2 regions of the Paucibacter soli genome follow, and region 2 is predicted to be linked to the other one. Evidence: predicted binding sites of a transcription regulator. Region 2 holds the regulator's gene; the other holds the start of a gene.
The links. The regulator FliA, encoded in region 2, starts transcription of late flagellar genes. The targets are predictions, from matches to a motif close to CTAAAGTTTNNNNNNNNNNNGCCGNTA.

Region 1: a site for FliA is predicted at 4,533-4,559, ahead of WG898_RS02145 (chemotaxis protein CheX). Genes of this name have one in related genera too.

What each region holds. Positions count from the first base shown of each region.
Region 1 is NZ_JBBHJW010000001.1:466,901-476,190, reverse strand. It holds gene metF (methylenetetrahydrofolate reductase [NAD(P)H]) at 1-153, opposite strand, end outside; gene WG898_RS02165 (TlyA family RNA methyltransferase) at 164-937, opposite strand; gene ahcY (adenosylhomocysteinase) at 944-2,365, opposite strand; S-adenosyl-L-homocysteine riboswitch at 2,454-2,529, opposite strand; gene WG898_RS02155 (HAD-IIB family hydrolase) at 2,602-3,384, shown strand; gene WG898_RS02150 (DNA glycosylase AlkZ-like family protein) at 3,381-4,493, opposite strand; gene WG898_RS02145 (chemotaxis protein CheX) at 4,608-5,570, shown strand; gene WG898_RS02140 (response regulator) at 5,583-5,954, shown strand; gene metK (methionine adenosyltransferase) at 5,991-7,175, opposite strand; gene WG898_RS02130 (lysophospholipid acyltransferase family protein) at 7,352-8,221, shown strand; gene WG898_RS02125 (LpxL/LpxP family acyltransferase) at 8,218-9,108, shown strand; gene dapF (diaminopimelate epimerase) at 9,131-9,290, shown strand, end outside.
Region 2 is NZ_JBBHJW010000002.1:84,608-93,897, reverse strand. It holds gene WG898_RS05125 (two-component system response regulator) at 1-1,296, shown strand, start outside; gene WG898_RS05120 (diguanylate cyclase domain-containing protein) at 1,296-3,104, shown strand; gene WG898_RS05115 (methyl-accepting chemotaxis protein) at 3,112-4,467, opposite strand; gene WG898_RS05110 (RNA polymerase sigma factor FliA) at 4,555-5,268, opposite strand; gene WG898_RS05105 (MinD/ParA family ATP-binding protein) at 5,285-6,109, opposite strand; gene flhF (flagellar biosynthesis GTPase FlhF) at 6,148-7,791, opposite strand; gene flhA (flagellar biosynthesis protein FlhA) at 7,788-9,290, opposite strand, start outside.

The DNA.
Region 1 (9,290 bases), on a different contig from region 2:
GGCAAGAGTCTTGTCGCGCGTGGAGCCGCCGGCGCCGTAGGTGACGCTGAAGTACTGCGGCTTGAGCACGCTCAGCTCCTGCACCACGGTCTTGAGCTTCTCCGCCCCCACGGGGGTGTTGGGCGGGAAGAATTCGAAACTCACCGCTGTCATCTGTGTGTTCCTATGTCTTCGTGACTGCCTGCGGAGCTTGGGCCCACAGGAAGAATTCCTTGTTGCCATCACCACCGGTGATGGGGCTTTCAAAGTAGTCGCATACCCGCCAGTCCAGGGCGGCGGCGGCCTCGCGGGCGCGCGCCTCCAGCAGCGGGTACTGCTTGGCGTCCTTCACCAGGCCGCCGCGCGCCAGGGCCTTGGGGCCCAGCTCGAACTGCGGCTTGATCAGCAGCAAGACCTGACCCTCTGGCCTCAACCACGCGGCCAGCTGGGGCAGGGCGCCCAGCATGGAGATAAAACTCAGGTCGCCGACGATGAGCGCAAAGCCCTCGGCCGGGGCCTGCTCGCGCAGGGCCGAGCCCGCCAGCTCGCGCACATGCAGGCCTTCCAGCGCGCAGATGCGCGGGTCGGCCGCCAGCGCGGCATGCAGCTGGCCATGGCCCACGTCCACACCCACCACGCGCGTGGCGCCGGCCTTGAGCAGGCAGTCGCTGAAGCCGCCGGTGCTCTGACCCATGTCCAGCACCGTCAGCCCGGCAACGCTCAGGCCGGTGTGCGCCAGTGCGCCCTCCAGCTTGAGCCCGCCGCGCGAGACATAGCGCAGCTCAGCGTCATCGCTGATGCGCAGCTCGGCGAACTCCGACAACTCCTCGCCCGCCTTGCGAATCGCCGACCAGCCCTTGGCCGAGTGCCACTCGGCCGCGGCCGCGCTGATCAGCCGCTGTGCGGCAGAGCGCGTGGGTGCCAGGCCCTTGGCGACGAGTAGCTGATCGGCACGCATGGCCGCTTAGTAGCGATAGGTATCGGGCTTGTACGGGCCTTGCTTGGGCACACCGATGTACGCGGCCTGCTCTTCCGTCAGCTCACTCAGCTGGGCGTTCAGCGTGGTCAGCTGCAGGCGCGCGACCTTCTCGTCCAGGTGCTTGGGCAGCACATAGACCTTGCCGATGTCGTAGGCGTCCTTGTGCGCGAACAGCTCGATCTGCGCGATCGTCTGGTTGGCGAAGGAGGACGACATCACATAGCTCGGGTGGCCGGTACCGCAGCCCAGGTTCACCAGGCGGCCCTTGGCCAAGAGGATGATGCGCTTGCCGTCCGGGAAAATGACGTGATCCACCTGCGGCTTGATCTCTTCCCACTCGTACTTCTCGATCGAAGCAATGTCGATCTCGTTGTCGAAGTGGCCGATATTGCAGACGATGGCGTTGTGCTTCATCGCCGCCATATGCTCGTGGCGGATCACGCCCTTGTTGCCGGTGGTGGTGACGAAGATGTCGGCCTTGTCTGCGGCGTATTCCATGGTCACGACGCGGAAGCCTTCCATCGCGGCCTGCAGGGCGCAGATCGGGTCGATCTCGGTGACCCAGACTTGCGCCGAGAGTGCGCGCATCGCCTGCGCCGAGCCCTTGCCCACGTCGCCATAGCCGGCGATCACCGCGATCTTGCCGGCGATCATCACATCGGTGGCGCGCTTGATGCCGTCCACCAGCGATTCGCGGCAGCCGTAGAGGTTGTCGAACTTGCTCTTGGTGACCGAGTCGTTGACGTTGATGGCGCGGAACAGCAGCGTGCCCTTGGCCGACATTTCCTTCAGGCGATGCACGCCAGTGGTGGTCTCCTCGGTCACGCCGATGATCTCGGCGCTCTTGCGCGTGTACCAGCTCGGGTCCTGGGCGATCTTGGCCTTGATGGCGGCGAACAGGATGCGCTCTTCCTCGCTGCCCGGGTTGGCCAGCACGGCGAGGTCCTTCTCAGCCTTCTGGCCCAGGTGCATCAGCAGCGTCGCGTCGCCGCCGTCGTCCAGGATCATGTTCGGACCTTCGCCCGGTGTGCCGGCCGCGCCGAAGTCAAAGATGCGGTGCGTGTAGTCCCAGTAGTCTTCCAGGGTCTCGCCCTTGTAGGCGAACACCGGCGTGCCGCGCGCCACCAGGGCGGCGGCGGCATGGTCTTGCGTGGAGAAGATATTGCACGAGGCCCAGCGCACTTCGGCGCCCAGGGCCTGCAGGGTCTCGACCAGCACGCCGGTCTGTATCGTCATGTGCAGCGAGCCTGTGATGCGCGCGCCCTTGAGCGGTTGCGTGGCGGCGTACTCGCGGCGGATCGCCATCAGCGCGGGCATCTCGCTCTCGGCGATGTTCAATTCCTTGCGACCCCAGTCGGCCAGCGACAGGTCGGCAATCTTGTATTCGGTGTTGGTGGCAGCAGTCATCAGCGGGCTCCTTCAAGGTGAGGTTGAAGCCGCTGGCGCCGCGAGGGAAGGTCTTCTGAAAAGACAACGATCACCCACGCAGGACGTCAGCGGGTGAGCGCGGTTGCAGTTGAGTCTCCGAGCCTGGCCTCTAAGCGAGAAAGAGGTTGCAACGCTCCTCGGAAGCCCTGGATTCTAAACGCATCGCGCCCGCTGTTCACGCGAATAGACCGGTGGAATGGGCACAATCGGCGCCCATGCTGCCTCTATCCGCCTGCCCGCCCGCGGCCCTGCGCCGCCTGCGCGGCCTGCTCACCGACATCGACGACACCCTCACCGCCGAGGGCGCCATCGCGCCGGCGGCCTTGCAGGCCTTGCACGATCTGGCCGCCGCCGGGCTGCCGGTGATCGCCATCACCGGCCGGCCGGCGGGCTGGAGCGAGCTCTTTGCGATGGCCTGGCCGGTGCGCGCCATCGTGGCCGAGAACGGTGCGGTGATGTTGCGCAATGAGGGCGGGCAGCTGCGCCGCGATTTTTTCTGCCAGGACGAGGCCACGCGCGCCGCCAACTTCGCGCGCCTGCAGCACTGTGCCGCCGAGCTGCCGGCGCGCGTGCCCGGCGCCACGCTGGCCCGCGACAGTGCCGGCCGCCTGACCGACATCGCGGTGGACCACAGCGAGTTCGCGCATCTGGACGCGACGCAGATCGAGGCGGTGTGCGCCGTGATGCGTGCACATGGCCTGCATGCCACCGTCAGCTCGATCCACATCAACGGCTGGCTAGGCGCGCACAGCAAGCGCACGGCGGCCGACTGGGCCGTGCAGGCACTGCTGGGCCAGCCCTTCGTGCCGGCCGACTGGCTTTATGTGGGCGACTCCAGCAACGACGAGCAGATGTTCGCGTCCATCCCGCTCAGCGTGGGGGTGGCGAATATCGCGCGCTTTGTGCCGCAGCTGCGCAGCCTGCCGGCCTATGTCACGGCCGCCGAGCGTGGCGCGGGCTTTGCCGAGCTGGCGCAGGCCATGCTGGCGGCGCGTTAGCCTTCGGTCAGGCCGAGGAAGGCACCAACGCGCTGCAGCTCCTCCTCCAGCGCCAGCTTGAAGGCCGCGCCCTTGGGCCTGGCGCCGTTCACGAAGCCCAGCTCATGCTGGAGCCGGCCGTCCTTTTCCACGCGCAGATTGGCCCAGCCCAGCATCGCGTCGCCCCACAGCAGGGGCAGGGCGTAATGGCCCATCTTGCGCTTGGGCGCGGGCGTGTAAGCCTCGAACTTGTATTCCCAGCCCCATAGCAGCTGGAAGCGGCGGCGGTCCCACACCACCGGGTCGAAGGGCGCCAGCATGCGCAGCTGGCCGTCGAGCCGATGGCGCCTGGAGCGCGGGTTCTCGTCGGCGGGCCAGTACCAGCTGCGGCCGTCGATCTGGGCATGGGCATAGCGCGCCTTGGCGCGCTTGAACGCTTCGCGGCATTCGGCGCGCAGCTGCGGCGCGCCATAGCCCAGCAGCGAGCTCAGATAGCCAAGGCTGGGCGCGGGCAGTGGCGCATACAGTGCCACCACCAGGTCCAGCAGGGCCTCGGCGCGGGCCTGACGCGCGGCCGGGCTTTGCTCCTGTTCGGCGTGCTGCACAGCCTCGTAGACGCGCGTGCCGGCGTCGCGCCGCTTGACGCGCAGCTGGCCTCGGTAATGCAGGCCATCGAGCAACTGGGTGCTGACGTTGAGCTCGCCGCCCCAGTAGCCGGGCATTCGGCCGTGGTGGCTGAATTCCTCCAGCAGCTGCTTGGGGTGCGTGGGGCCGCGCTCGCGCACCACCGCCAGCAGTTGCTCGGCCTGGGCGCGGGTCTTGGCGTCCCAGTCGCGCCTGGGCTCGCGCGGATGCAGCAGGGCCAGGTGTTGCCTGGGCAGGAAGCCGTAGTTGACGAAACAGTCTTCCTCGACCGCCAGCCGGGTGTAGCGGCGTTCCAGATCGCCGGCGCGGTAGTCCCTGACGCGATGGCGCAGGATCAGGTCCTGGGCCCGCGCGGGTGCGCGCATCGGGTCGGCCTGCACGAAGCCGAGCTTGCTGATCGCGGCGGGCAGGGTGGTCGGCCTGAAGAGGCTGCGTGCGATCGCATAGCGGCGCAGTTCCTCAAGGCTGGGGGCGGGTGTGCTCATCGGCCGCGAGCATCGCAAACAACTGTTTATTTGTCCAGCCTCAAGTGAATCGTGAAACTGACGATATGGCCTTAGATAAGGCGGCTTGCCGTTCGCCTGTTGGGAAAACCGGTCATGACAGAAACCACACACCTTGAGGCCAAGGTACTGCTGCTCGAGCACGACCCGGCGCAATACCAGCTGCTGTCGGACTTCTGCGCCGAGGTGGGGCTGCTGGCGCTACCGCGCAGCGCCCGCGATGCATTGAGCACCCTGGCCCAGCATAAGGATCTGGCCGGCGTGCTGCTGGCCGAGGACCTGCCCGGGCTCGAGCCCGACGCCTTGGGGCTGGCCCAGGCCATCCACAAGCTGCGACCCGAGCTGCCCACCTTTCTGCGTCGCAGCAGCGCGCGCGAGCTGCTGCCCGAGGAACGGGCGGCGCTGCGCCATGACTGGCAGCCCGGCGGCATCGAAGATCTGCGCGCCGCGGTGCAGCGCGCCATTTTCAGCCTGCGCTACCCCAGGAAGCTGGTGGACGGCATCGTCGAGCTGACCAGCGCCTCGCTGAGTTCGATGTTTCCCTATGCCAAGGTGCAGGCCGAGTCGCCCTATGTGGTGCACGACCGCATCATCTTCGGCGAGGTCTCGACCCTGATTCCGATCGAGAGCACCTGGTGCCGCGGCTATATGATGCTGCAGACCGAGGAGGGCGCTTTGCGCCAGGGTCTGATCCAGGGTTTCAGCTACGAGGGCCTGGGCGGCGACTTCAACTTCCGCGAGCTCAACAACCTGCTGGGCGAGACCACCAACCTGATCTGGGGCGCGTTCAAGAACCGCTACATTCCGCCGCAGGCCTTCACGACCCAACAGATCCAGGTGCCGCTGGTGATCAACCACGAGCACAAATACATGTCATTCGGCTCGCAGGACGCGCAGCTGTGCATACGCTACCAGCTCAGCGATCCGCGCCGCCCGGGCCTGCCACCCTTGATGATCGTGCAGCGTTTCATCTTCAATCTCTACTGGTCGCCCGAGGGCTTTGCCGAGTTCGCGGCCGCACCGCCGCCCGCCGCCACCGGTGAGCTGGATCTCTTCTAAAGGACGCAGCGCATGGCGCAGATACTGGTGGTCGACGATTCCAGCACCATGCGGGGCATCGTGACGGGTTTCCTGAGCAACAACGGCTTCGAGGTGGTGGCGGCGGTGGATGGGCTCGATGGCCTGCATCAGCTGCGCCAGGATCCCGATATCAAGCTGGTGCTCAGCGATGTGAACATGCCCAATATGGACGGCCTCACCATGGCCGAGAAGATCCGCGGCGAGCTTGGCAACCAGGCGGTGCGCATCGTCATGCTGACCACCGAGGACAACCCGACCCTGCGCGCGCGCGGCAAGGCGATCGGCGTGACCGGCTGGATCGTCAAGCCCTTCCGCGGCGAGGCGGTGCTGGGGCCGTTCAGGAAGATGTGCGGCATGGAGTGAGGCGCTGCCGCCTCACCCCATGCCGACCCGGTCTCGTCAGGCTTTCAGGCCGGCCAGATCGCGCAGCACCGCGACCTTGTCGCGCGCTTCCCAGCTGAACTCGGGCTCTTCGCGGCCGAAGTGGCCGTAGGCCGCGGTCTTGCCGTAGATCGGGCGCAGCAGGTCCAGCATCTGGATGATGCCCTTGGGACGCAGGTCGAACACCTCGTTGACGATGGCGGCGATCTTGTCGTCCGAGATCACGCCGGTGCCCTCGGTGTAGACGGTCACGTTCATTGGCCTGGCCACGCCGATCGCATAGGCCACCTGGATCTGGCACTGGCGCGCCAGGCCGGCGGCCACGATGTTCTTGGCCACATAACGCGCGGCATAGGCGGCCGAGCGGTCCACCTTGGTCGGATCCTTGCCCGAGAAGGCGCCACCACCGTGCGGGCAGGCGCCGCCATAGGTGTCGACGATGATCTTGCGGCCGGTCAGGCCGCAGTCGCCCTGGGGCCCGCCGATGACGAAGCGGCCGGTCGGGTTGACCAGGTACTTGGTCTCCTTGAGCCATTCCTTGGGCAGCACCGGCTTGATGATCTCCTCGATCACGGCCTCGTAGAACTCGGGCTTCATCTTGTCGCCCAGGCTCATCTCGGGGGCATGCTGGCTGGACAGCACCACGGTGTCGATCGAGTGTGGCTTGCCGTCCACATAGCGCATCGTCACCTGGCTCTTCGCGTCGGGGCGCAGAAAGGGCAGGCGGCCGTCCTTGCGCAGCTGCGCCTGGCGCTCCACCAGGCGATGCGCGTAATAGATCGGCGCGGGCATCAGCTCGGGCGTCTCGTCGCAGGCATAGCCGAACATCAGGCCCTGGTCGCCGGCGCCGGTGTTGAGGTGGTCGTCGCTGGCGTGGTCCACGCCCTGGGCGATGTCGTTGCTCTGCTTGTCATAGGCCACCAGCACCGCGCAGCCCTTGTAGTCGATGCCGTACTCGGTGTTGTCGTAGCCGATGCGCTTGATGGTGTCGCGCGCCACCTGGATGTAGTCCACATGGGCGTTGGTCGTGATTTCGCCGGCCAGCACCACCAGTCCGGTGTTGGTGAGGGTTTCCGCGGCCACGCGCGAACGCGGGTCCTGGGTGAAGATTGCATCCAGAATCGCGTCCGAGATCTGATCGGCCACCTTGTCGGGGTGACCCTCGGAAACGGATTCAGAAGTAAACAGAAAGTCGTTCGCCACTTTTACACTCCTTGTTGTCAGTCCATCGGCGTTGCCGTGCTGCGGGAGTCGCGGCGAACGCTTTAGCGGCATTTGTTGTCGAGCATCGCAGCCCGGCAAGGTTTCAATCCGCGGATCAAACCCTGCATCGCCCCGCAAGTTGTTCAGTAACTCGGCGATGCGCTCATTATAGAAATATGTGGTTTCTGCGTCTGCTTTCTCGCTCTCCCCTGTGGTTTCAGCAAGGATTGGGCGCCCTCATGGGCCGCCTGACCTGGTGGCTGGCGCCCGTCTATCGCCAGCGTTTCAAGGCCAATGTGGCCCAGGCAGGCCTCAGCATGGCCGAAGCTGCGCCGGCCATAGCCCATATCGGCCGCATGATGGGCGAGCTGCCCTGGATGTGGTTGCGCCCCTTCAGCGAGCCGCTGGGCGCGCGCGTGCAATGGGATGGCGCCGAGCTGATCGCGGCAGCGCTGGACCAGGGCCGCGGCATGATTCTGCTGACGCCGCACCTGGGCTGCTTCGAGGTCACCGCGCAGGCCTATGTGGAACACTTCAGCGCCAGGTACGGCCCGCTCACGGTGCTGTTCCGCCCCGCGCGCAAGGCCTGGATGCGTGAATTGGTGGATGCCTCGCGCGAGCGCCCGGGCCTGCTGCCGGCACCCGCCAGCCTGGCCGGCGTGCGCCAGATGCTGCGCGCACTGCGCCAGGGTCAGGCGGTGGGTCTGCTGCCCGACCAGGTGCCGCCCGATGGCCTGGGCGTGTGGGCGCCCTTCTTCGGCAAGCCGGCCTACACCATGACCCTGGCCGGCCGCCTTGCCCAGCAGACCGGCGCCGTGCCGCTGCTGATCTGGGGCGAGCGCCTGCCCTGGGGGCGTGGATTTGTGGTGCGGGTGCGACCCGGCCCGCTGATTGCGCGCGAAGACACGCCAGAATGCGCGGCCACCGCCGTCAACCAAGCCATGGAATCCATCATCCGCCAGCTGCCCGGGCAGTACCTCTGGAGCTACAACCGCTACAAGGCGCCGCGCCGCGTGGACGTGGCCGCGCTGGGGGACGGCTCGTGATAGCGCGGGCCGGCGCCCATCTGCTGATCGGCCTGGTGTGGTTGCTGCACTGGCTGCCTTTCGGGGCGCTGGTGGCGCTGGGGCGCGGCCTGGGCGGCCTGCTGCATGGGCTGGCGCGCGCGCGGCGGCGCATCGCGCTGCGCAATGTCGAGCTGTGCTTTCCCGACCTGAGCGAGGCCGAGCGCCGCGCCCTGGTGCGCGAACATTTCGCGCTGATCGGCCGCAGCATCCTGGAACGCGGCCTCTTGTGGTTTGCCCCGCCCGAGCGGCTGATGCGCCTGATGCGCGTGCAGGGCGACATCCATTTGGCCGAGCGCGGCGAACGCCCGGTGATGTGGCTGCTGCCGCATTTCGTGGGCCTGGAATGGAGCGCGCCGGCCATGATGCTGAACCAGCGCTGCCCGGGCGTGGACGTCTACCAGCGCCAGAGCAATGCGGTGTTCGATGCGCGCATGCTGGCAGGGCGCGCGCGCTTCGGCACTACCGCCTTCGTGGACCGGCACGAGGGCATACGCCCGGTGCTGCGCCTGATCAAGCAGGGCTATGCCTTCATGAACGCGCCCGATATGGACTTCGGCGCCAAGGACTCGGCCTTCATCCCCTTCTTCGGCGTGCCCGCCTGCACCCTGCTGGCGCCCTCGCGCATTGCCCGCAGCATGGGCATGGCGGTGCAGCCCATCGTGGTGCGCATGCTGCCCGGCAGCCAGGGCTACGAGATCGAGGCCTGCGCGCCGTTGCCCGGCTATCCGAGCGACGACCCCGAGGCCGATGCCCGCCTCCTGCACGCCTGGCTGGAGGCGCGCATCCGCGAGCAGCCGGCGCAATACCTGTGGGTGCACAAGCGCTTCAAGACGCGGCCGCCCGGCGAGCCCAGCCTCTATGGCTGATGCGCGCGCGGATAATCGCGGCATGAATGTGCACTTCACCAAGATGCAGGGGGCCGGCAACGACTTCGCCGTCATCGATGCCACCCGTGCCCCGCTGGCCCTCAACCGCGCCCAGCTGCAGCGCCTGGGCGACCGGCGCTTCGGCGTCGGCTGCGACCAGATCCTGGTGATCGAGGCCAGCC
Region 2 (9,290 bases):
GTCATCAACGACACCCTGGGACACGCCGCCGGCGACGAGTTGCTGATGGAAGTGGGCCGGCGCCTGCGCGCCTGCGTGCGCCACTCCGACCAAGTGATGGAGGGCATGCTGGAATCGGTGGGCGGGCGTTCGCACCGCACGCTGGAGGCGGTGGGCCGGCTGGGCGGCGACGAGTTCGTCGCCCTGCTGCCCGAGGTGGCCGACGAGCGCGATGCCGAGCGGGTGGCGCAGCGCGTGCTGGACGCCATGCGCGAGCCCATCTTCATCGCGGGCCAGGAATGCTTCGTCACCGCCAGCGTCGGCATCGCCATCTACCCGCGCGACGGCCTCACCATGGCCGACCTGCTGCGCAATTCCGACGTCGCCATGTATGCGGTGAAGAGCCAGGGCCGCAATGCCTCGGCGCTCTACACCCCCATGCTGGCGGGCCGCGGGCGCGAGAAGCTGGAGCTCGAATCGGCCCTGCACAAGGCCATCGAACGCGACGAGATCGTCTTGCACTACCAGCCCAAGATCGATGTGCGCGGCGCCCGCATGGTCGGCGCCGAGGCGCTGATGCGCTGGCAGCGCGGCGACAAGCTGGTACCGCCGGGCGACTTCATCCCGCTGGCCGAGGAGACCGGCCTGATCGTGCCTCTCTCGGAATGGGCGCTGCGCGAGGCGGCGCGCCAGGCCAAGGTCTGGCAGCTCAATTTCGGCTTCAGCGATTCGATCGCGGTGAACCTGCCGAACCGCCTGTTCGAGCGCTCCGACCTGGTCGAGCATATCCACCAATGCGTCAGCGCCTACGGTGTGCCGCACCGCGCGATCCAGCTGGAGATCACCGAGACCGGCCTGATGAAGGATTTGCAGAACGTCATCCCGGCGCTGCACCGCTTGAACGAGGTCGGCGTGGAAATCTCCATCGACGACTTCGGCACCGGCTATTCATCGCTGGCCTACCTCACCACCCTGCCGATCTCCGAGGTGAAGATCGATCGCAGCTTCGTGCGCGACCTGGGCATCACGCCGCAGAGCTCGGCGGTGGTCACCGCCATCATCGCCTTGGCGCGCTCGCTGGGCCTGCGCGTGATCGCCGAGGGCGTCGAGACGCTGCGCCAGATGGAGGTCTTGCACCGCCTCGGTTGCAGCGTGATGCAGGGCTTTCTGTTCAGCAAGCCGCTGGCGCCCGATGACCTGGAGCGCTGGCTGGCCCAGACCGTGCTGCCGCGCAAGGCGCCCTGGATCGCCCAGGCCAGCGCCGAGGATGCGGTGGCGAGTGAACTGATGCGGCCCATCAGCGGCCAGCAGCGCTGATGGACGAGGGCAAACGCAGTCCGCAGCCACCAGCGCAACTGGCCAAGGGCGCGCTGCGCCGGCTGATGCTGGACAAGCTCGAGCCCACGCCCGAGAACTATGCGCGCGCCTATGCGGCCGAGGCTGGCGATGCCGCCCCCGCGGGCCCCAGCGACGGCTGGCCCGAACGTGGCCAGCCGGTGCTGGCCAAGCTGCTGGCGATCGGCGTGAACGAGTTGCAGGCACGCCAGGACCTCAACGCCATGCTGCGCGCGGGCCGCTGGGACGAAGCCATCAAGGTGCTGGAGCGCATCCAGCAAAGCAGCGGACCGGCGGTGATTGCCGAGGCCATGGCCAGCGTCACCGAACGCCTGGTACGCGGCTTGGAGCGCGGCGGCCGCCAATGGACACTGGCACGCAAGAAGGATGGGCTGGCGCGCGTGCTGGAGAGCAATCGCAACGATCCGCAGCGCCTCGTGAACCGCTTGCGCCAGCTGGTGGCGAGCTGGGACAGCGATGTCAGCGACACCAGCGTCGACGCACTGCAGGACGAGGAGCCGGGTGGCACGCCCAGCCAGTTCTTCAGCGAGGAAGAACAGGCACTGGACACCAGCGCGCCGCCCGCGCCGGGGCTGCAGGCATGGCCGCAACTGGGCCAGAGCCTGCACCAGACCGTCCAGCATGCCTTGCCGGCGCTGGACGAGCGCGCCGACGCGCTCAAGCACGAACTCGAAGCCTGCCTGGCCGAGGTGCGCGCGCATGGCGCCACGCCGCAACGCGCCGAGGCCATGGAGGCCCTGTGCCAGCGCGCGCGCCGCATGCTGGACCATCGCCACCATCTGTTCGGGCAGTTGGGCGCACTGTGCAAGGAGCTCAGCGCCAGCATGGTGGAGTTGGCCGAAGACGATTCCTGGGCGCGCGGCCAATGCGAGGCCATGAGCGAGGCGCTGGAGCAAGGCGTTAGCTCACGCGTGGTGCGCATGGTGGACGAGATGCTGGGCGGCACGCGCCGGCGCCAGCGCGCCTTGCGCGAGGAGCGCCGCAAGGCGCGCGATTCGCTCAAGACCCTGATCCACCAGATGCTGGCCGAGCTGGCCGAGCTGGGACAGCACACCGACCGTTTCAGCGACAACGTGGGGCGTTATGCCGAGGTGATCGAGCGCGCCGACAGCATCGAGAGCCTGGCCGGCGTGGTGCGCGAGATGGTGGAGGAAAGCCGCAGCGTGCAAGGCCTGGTGCAGGCCACCCAGGCGCGCCTGAGCGGCGAGCATGAGCGCGCCTCCAGCCTCTCCAGGCGCGTAGACGAGCTGGAGGACGAGCTGCGCAAGCTTTCCAACGAGGTGCAGACCGATCAGCTCACCAAGATCGCGAATCGCCGTGGCCTGGAGGCCGCCTTCAACACCGAGCAGGCCAAGCTGGAGCGCGAAGGCTCGGCGCTCGCGCTGGCGCTGCTGGACGTCGACAACTTCAAGAAACTCAACGACACCCTGGGCCATGCGGCCGGCGACGTCGCGCTGAGCTCATTGGCCGCGCGCGTGACGCAGATGCTGCGCCCGGGCGATTTGGTGGCGCGCTACGGCGGCGAGGAGTTCGTGCTGATGCTGCCGCGCACCCCGCTGGACGAGGCACAGCAGGTGCTGACGCGCCTGCAGCGCTCGCTCTCCGCGGCGCTTTTTATGCACGAGGGCAAGGACGTGTTCGTGACCTTCTCGGCCGGCATCACGCTCTACCGCCTGGGCGAAAAGCTCGAAGAGGCGCTGGACCGCGCCGACGAGGGCCTGTACGAGGCCAAGCGCACGGGCAAGAACCGGGCCTGCATCGTCGACTAGGCTCGCGCTAGAAGCCGAAGGCGAGGCGCAGCCCGCCCCAATGCCGGCCACCCACCATGATGGGCGCCGAGGCCTCCTTGAGCAGCACGAACTTGCCACCACCCATGTCGCGGCGGTAGGTCTGCAAGAGAAAGGGCCGCTGGTTGCGCGCCGAGGCCAGGCCGGTGCGGTCGTTGAAGATGCGGCGGTAGCGGCTGTTGGCGGTGTTCCACACCAGGTCACCGGGCCGCTGGGGCTGGCAATAACGCTTGTTGTGCGTGGCCACATAGCCGTTGCGGTCCACCGCGATGCAGTACACCACCTTGTCGCTGAGTTTCAACATGCGTTCCTGCACGGCCGGGAAGAGGCGGTCGGCAAGGCCGACGAACTCGGTCAGGTGCTGCGGCGGGTTGGTGCCGGCCATGGGCTTGTAGCGCTCGTCGAAGAGCTGGGCCTCGCTGATCTGGCGCGCGGCCAGGGCCTGCTCCAGCTGGTCGGCGATCTCGCGCGCCGCTTCCTGGGCGCCGCGGATATAGAGCGCGTCCTCCACCTCCACGCCCGAATCGGCGATGCGCTCGATCAACTCCTCGGACAGGCGCAGGAAGCGGTCGCTGCAGGCAAAGGCGGCATCCAGATAACGCATTGCCTGCTGCACCTCGCGCTCCAGCTCGCCCGAGCGCTGCGCCAGCTGCAAGGTGGTCTGCTGGCTCTGCTGCGCCGAGCCGGCGATGCGGCCCACGTCCTGCTCCACCTCGGCAAAGGCCTGGTGGATGCTGCTGTTACCGCCGCCGCTGCCACCGCCAGCCTCGCTGCGCAGTTCGCGGCTGAACTTGTCGACGCGCGCGTCCAGTTGCGCCACCGTGCCCATGATGGACTTGGACGAACTCTCGACCTGGGCCGCCAGCGCCTTGACCGCATCGGCCACCACACCAAAGCCGCGCCCGGCTTCGCCGGCACGCTTGGCCTCGACCGAGGCATTGAAGGCCACCAGCCGTGTCTGCAGCGCGATCTTGGTGATCTCGGAGGCGGCGTCGGACACCTGATGCAGGGTCTGCACGATGCCCCCAACCTCGTTGCCGACCTGCTCCAGAGCCTGGCGGGCACGCGTGACGGCGGCGCGGGTGAGTTCGGTGGCGGAGGCGATCGCCAGCTGCGACTGCTGCACCTGGCCCAGCTCGGTGGAGACGGCCGCCATGGCCTGGGCCTGGGCGGCGACTACTTTCTGGGTGTCTTCGAGCGCGCCGCGCACCTCGGCGGCGTCCTTGCCCAGCGAGGACATGCTGCGCGCCAGATGCTGCACCAGCGATGGCGAGGCCACGCCCTGCCGTTCGCCCGGCTGCGCCGGCTGCTGCTCAGAATCCTTGTGGCGGCCCCACTGCAACATCGCTGTCCCCCATGGTGATGAACGGGGGCATTGTGGGGCCGGCCGCGCCGCCCAGCTGACGGCCAGCTTACCCGGCGCGGCGGCGCTTCACCACTCGCGCAATTTCACACGCAAACGCGCGATCGCCTGGCTGTGCAGCTGGCAGACGCGCGACTCGGTGACCTTGAGCACCGCGGCGATTTCCTTCAGGTTCATGTCGTGCTCGTAGTACATGCTCATCACGTACTGCTCGCGCTCGGGCAGGTTCTTGATCGCGGCCACCAGGGCCTGGCGCATGCGGTGGTCCTGCAAGAGGGCCATCGGGTTGTTGCTGTCGTCGGCCACATGGCGGTCGAGGTAGTCCTCGTCGCCGTCGTCGCCGCTCATGTCTTCCAGATAGACCAGCTGGGTGCCACGCACCTTGCCGAGCAACTCCTGGTACTCGGTGAGGCTCACGCCCATCTCGACGGCGATCTCCGACTCCTGCGGCGCGCGGCCGAGCTTCTGCTCGAGCTTGTGCACCGCTTGCTCGATGCTGCGCTGCTGGCGGCGCGTGCCGCGGCTCATCCAGTCGCCGCCGCGCAGCTCGTCGAGCATGGCGCCGCGGATGCGCTGGGTGGCGAAGGTTTCGAACTGCACGCCCTGGCCCACGTCGAAGCGCGAGAGCGCGTCGGTCAGGCCGATCAGGCCCACCTGGATCAGATCGTCCAGCTCGACATTGGCCGGCAGCTTGGCAATCATCTGGTGCGCCAGGCGTCGCACCAAGGGGCTGTACTGCTTGATCAGGGAGGAGTTGTCGAGGCGACCTTTGGCGGTATACATCATCGGCTCCAGCTTATCAGTTGGCGGCCATCACCAGGCCCTGGGCCGGGACGGTGGCTGGACGGCGCTGCCACATGGCGCGCGGACGCAGAGGCATGGCATCGGCGGCGGACTCGGCCACCATGCCGGGCGGTGCGGCAATCAGGAGTTCGCGCGCCAGGTGGCGCAGCTCGGGCGTCATCGGGCTGCTGGCGGGCATGCGCGGATCCAGGCAGGCCCAGTCGCGCAGCACCGCGCCCAGAAAGCCATCGCCGCAGCTGCTGATCTGCGCGGCGATGCGATCGGCCAGGCGCAGCTGGGGCGAGCAGGCCAGCAAGAGGCTGTAGACCATCAGGCCGGCGCGTTGCGCCAGCCACTTCATGCCGGCATAGGCGTGGGTGACACTCATGGTGTCAGTATCTGCCAAGAGCACCGGGCGCACCTCCCGGGAAGCCACTACCCGCGCCAGTTCCGCGGCGCTGGCATGCAGCAGCACCACATCGGCATAGGGCGCGGCGTCGGTCACCACTTCCAGGAACTGGGCGGCCGAGCCGTTGGCATTGATATAGCGCATCGGCAGGCCGCGCGCGGCCAGGTAGGAGACATGCTTGGAGAGGCGCTCCACACAGGAGCCCAGGTCCACCGCGGCGAGCTCGCCGGGCTGCGGCGCCTGCTCGCCGGCGTCGATCACCAGGGTGTGCAGGCCAAGCTCGGCGAAGGCCGCGCACAGGCCTTCCAGCAGGGCACCGCCGCCCACCACATGGGGGTTGCTGACCACCGGCACGAAGCGCACGCGGGAGCTGGCGAAGAGCTTGCGCAGGCCGTCGGCCTGGTCTTGCGGGGGAGTGCTGTGGTTGCGCATGAGAGTCACCTGCTTGGGGTTACTTCTTGGTCTGGGTTTCAGTGGACGCCCATGGCGGCCGGCATGCCGGCGGCCAGCGCAGGGCCCCCTGCAAAAATCAGGTTCACGTCGGCGTTATCCATGCGCCAGGCGGCGGTCGGCTGGCTGCGCATGGCGCGTTGCACCAGGGCCGGCGCAGAGAGGCGGTGCCAGTCTTCCGGCACGCGCTGGCCATTGGCCACGCCGATGATGCGCAGCTTGTGGCGGATCATGGTGTCCAGCGCGGGCCCCAGCTTGACGGCCTCGTCGATCTTGGAGAGCACGACGCCCTGGCATTCGTTGGCGCGCCAGGCGCTCACCACATCGTCGATGGTCTCGCCCTGCTGGGCCGCGTTCACCACCAGGATCTTCTTCACGCTGGCGTGCGCAAGCATATCCAGCAGCTCGCGGGTGCGGGTGTCGCGCTGGGCCATGCCCGCGGTGTCGATCAGCACCATCTTCTTGGCGCTGAGCAGCTCCAGCAGGTCTTCCAGCGAGGCGCGGTCATGCGCGGTGTGCACCGGCACGCCCAGGATGCGGCCATAGGCGCGCAGCTGTTCGTGCGCGCCGACCCGGTAGGCGTCCAGGGTGATCAGGCCCAGCTGGCCGGCGCCATGGCGGGTGGCAAAGGCGGCGGCGATCTTGGCGGTGGTGGTGGTCTTGCCCACGCCGGTGGAACCGATCATGGCAAACACGCCGCCCTGCTCTTCCAGCGCCGGCATCGCCTCGTCGGTGAGCAGATTGCGCGCCAGCACATGGGTGGCCCATTGGTTCTCGTCGGGCGAGCCGGCCTTGTCCTCAGACCCATTCCCGTAGTGGGCCGGGCAGCCCTCCACCAGCTTGCGCACCAGCGCGGGCGAGAAGCCCACTTCCAGCAGGCGCTGGGTCAGGCGCGCCTGCGCCGGCTGGCGCTGCAGCTTTTCCATGAAGGCCAGGGCGCCGAAACGCTCCTCGATCATGCCCTTCATCGAGCGCAGCTCGTTCATCATGTCCTGCTGGTCGCGGCGCGAGGCGCTTGGGATGTCGGACAGGCTGGGCATCTCGGTGAGCGCCTTCCGCACACCGGGCATGCGGATTTCGTCGCGCAGCACCGGCGGCACGCGCGGCGCGGCGGCCGGCGCTGCGGCATCGATACGGCGCGCGTTCATGGCCTGCATAGCGGCCTGGGCGCGCTGCTGACGGATCGCGGCCAGCGAGCTGACGCCTTCGGCCTCCACGGCATCGGCGGCCTTGTCATCGGCCAGCATCGGGTCCTGCTGACCCTGCAGCTCGGCCTGGCGGCGCTTGAGCATGCGCTCGCGCACATAGTCCTGGAAGGACAGGGTGCTCATCGCCAGGGTGTTTACATCCTCGCTGACCTCGTTGCTGCCGAAACCAGGCTCATGGCGCTCGGCAATGCGTGACGCCAGCTTGCCGCGCGGGGCTTCGGCAGCTGCCTGCGGCGCCGGCGCCGGGCGCGCGGCGACGCGGCTGGGGCCGCTGACGCGCGGCGCGGTGGCGGCCACGCGTTCGATCTGGCTCATGCCCTCGGGGGCCATGGCCAGCACCTCCACGCCTTCGGCGCAGGGCTTGTTGGAGAGCACAACGGCGTCGTCGCCGAAGGCCTGGCGCACCAGGGCCATGGCCTCGCGGGAGGTGCGGGCGGTAAAGCGCTTCACATTCATGCCGTGCCTCCGATGATCGAGCCGATGCGTATGGTGTGGGTTTCAGGAATCTCGCTATGGCCCAGCACCTTCAGGCGCGGGGCGGCACGGCGCAGCAGGCGCGCCATCGGCGCGCGGATCAGGTCGGGCACCAGCAGGCAGGCGGGCACGCCGCGCTCTTCCTGGGCCTGGGTGTTCTCGGCGGCGCTGCGCGCCAGGGTGTCGGCCACGCCGGGGTCCAGCGCGGCGCCATGCGGCGAGTTCAGGGCCTGGGTCACCAGGCGCTCCAGCTCGGGTTCCAGCGCGATCACGTCCAGCTCCTTCACCGGGCCGTAGATCTGCTGCACGATGGCCGGGGCGATATGGGTACGGATGCGGCGGGCCAGCTCGGCCGGGTCGCTGACGGCGCCGGGGCCGGCGGCGTTCTCGGCGATCGATTCGACGATGGAGCGCATATCGCGGATGTGCACGCCCTCCTCCAGCAGCAGCTGGAGCACGCGTTGCAGGGTTGCGATGCCGACCATTTTGGGTATCACGTCTTCGATCAGTTGCGGTTGCAGCTTGGTGAGGTGGTCCACCAGTTGCTGCGTCTCCACCCGGCCCAGCAAACGGGCCGCGTGGACTTGCATCAAGTGTGAGAGATGGGTGGCAATCACGGTCGAACAATCAACCACGGTAAATCCCGCCATTTGGGCCATATCGCGCTGGCGGTCTTCGATCCATACCGCCGGCAGTCCGAAGGCGGGATCGGTGGTCTGGGTGCCGATCAGGCGCTGGGTCGCGTGGCCGGGGTTGATCGCGAGCCACATGCCGGGATAGGCCTCGGCCTCGCCGATCACGGCACCGCGCAGGGTCAGGCGGTACTGGCTGGGGCGCAGCTCCAGGTTGTCGCGGATATGCACGGCCGGCGGCAGGAAGCCGACCTCCTGCGCGAACTTGCGCCGCACGCCCTTGATGCGCGAGAGCAGATCGCCCTCCTTGTTCTTGTCCACCAGGGTGATGAGGCGGTAGCCGACCTCCAGGCCCAGGGTGTCCACCGGCACCAGGTCGTCCCAGCTGGCCTCGGCGTTCTCGATCGGTGCGGCCACCGGCGCCGGTGCCCGGGCGCGGGCGGCCTCGGCCTGCTGCTTGCTCCGCAGCCACCAGGCCAGCCAGCCCATGCAGGATGCGATCAGCAGGAACACCAGATGCGGCATGCCTGGGATCAGGCCCAGCATGCCGATCACGCCGGCGGTGATGGCCAGGCTCTTGGCCGAGCCGAACACCTGGCGGCCGATCATGCTGCCGATGTCCTTGTCCTTGCCGACGCGCGACACCACCATGGCGGCGGCCACCGAGATCAGCAGCGCCGGCACCTGGGCCACCAGCGCGTCGCCGACCGCCAGCAGGATGTAGGAATTGGCGGCCTGGCCGGCCGTCAGGCCATGCTGAGCCACACCGATGATGAAGCCGCCGACGATGTTGATGAACAGGATCAGGATGCCGGCCACGGCATCGCCGCGCACGAACTTGCTGGCACC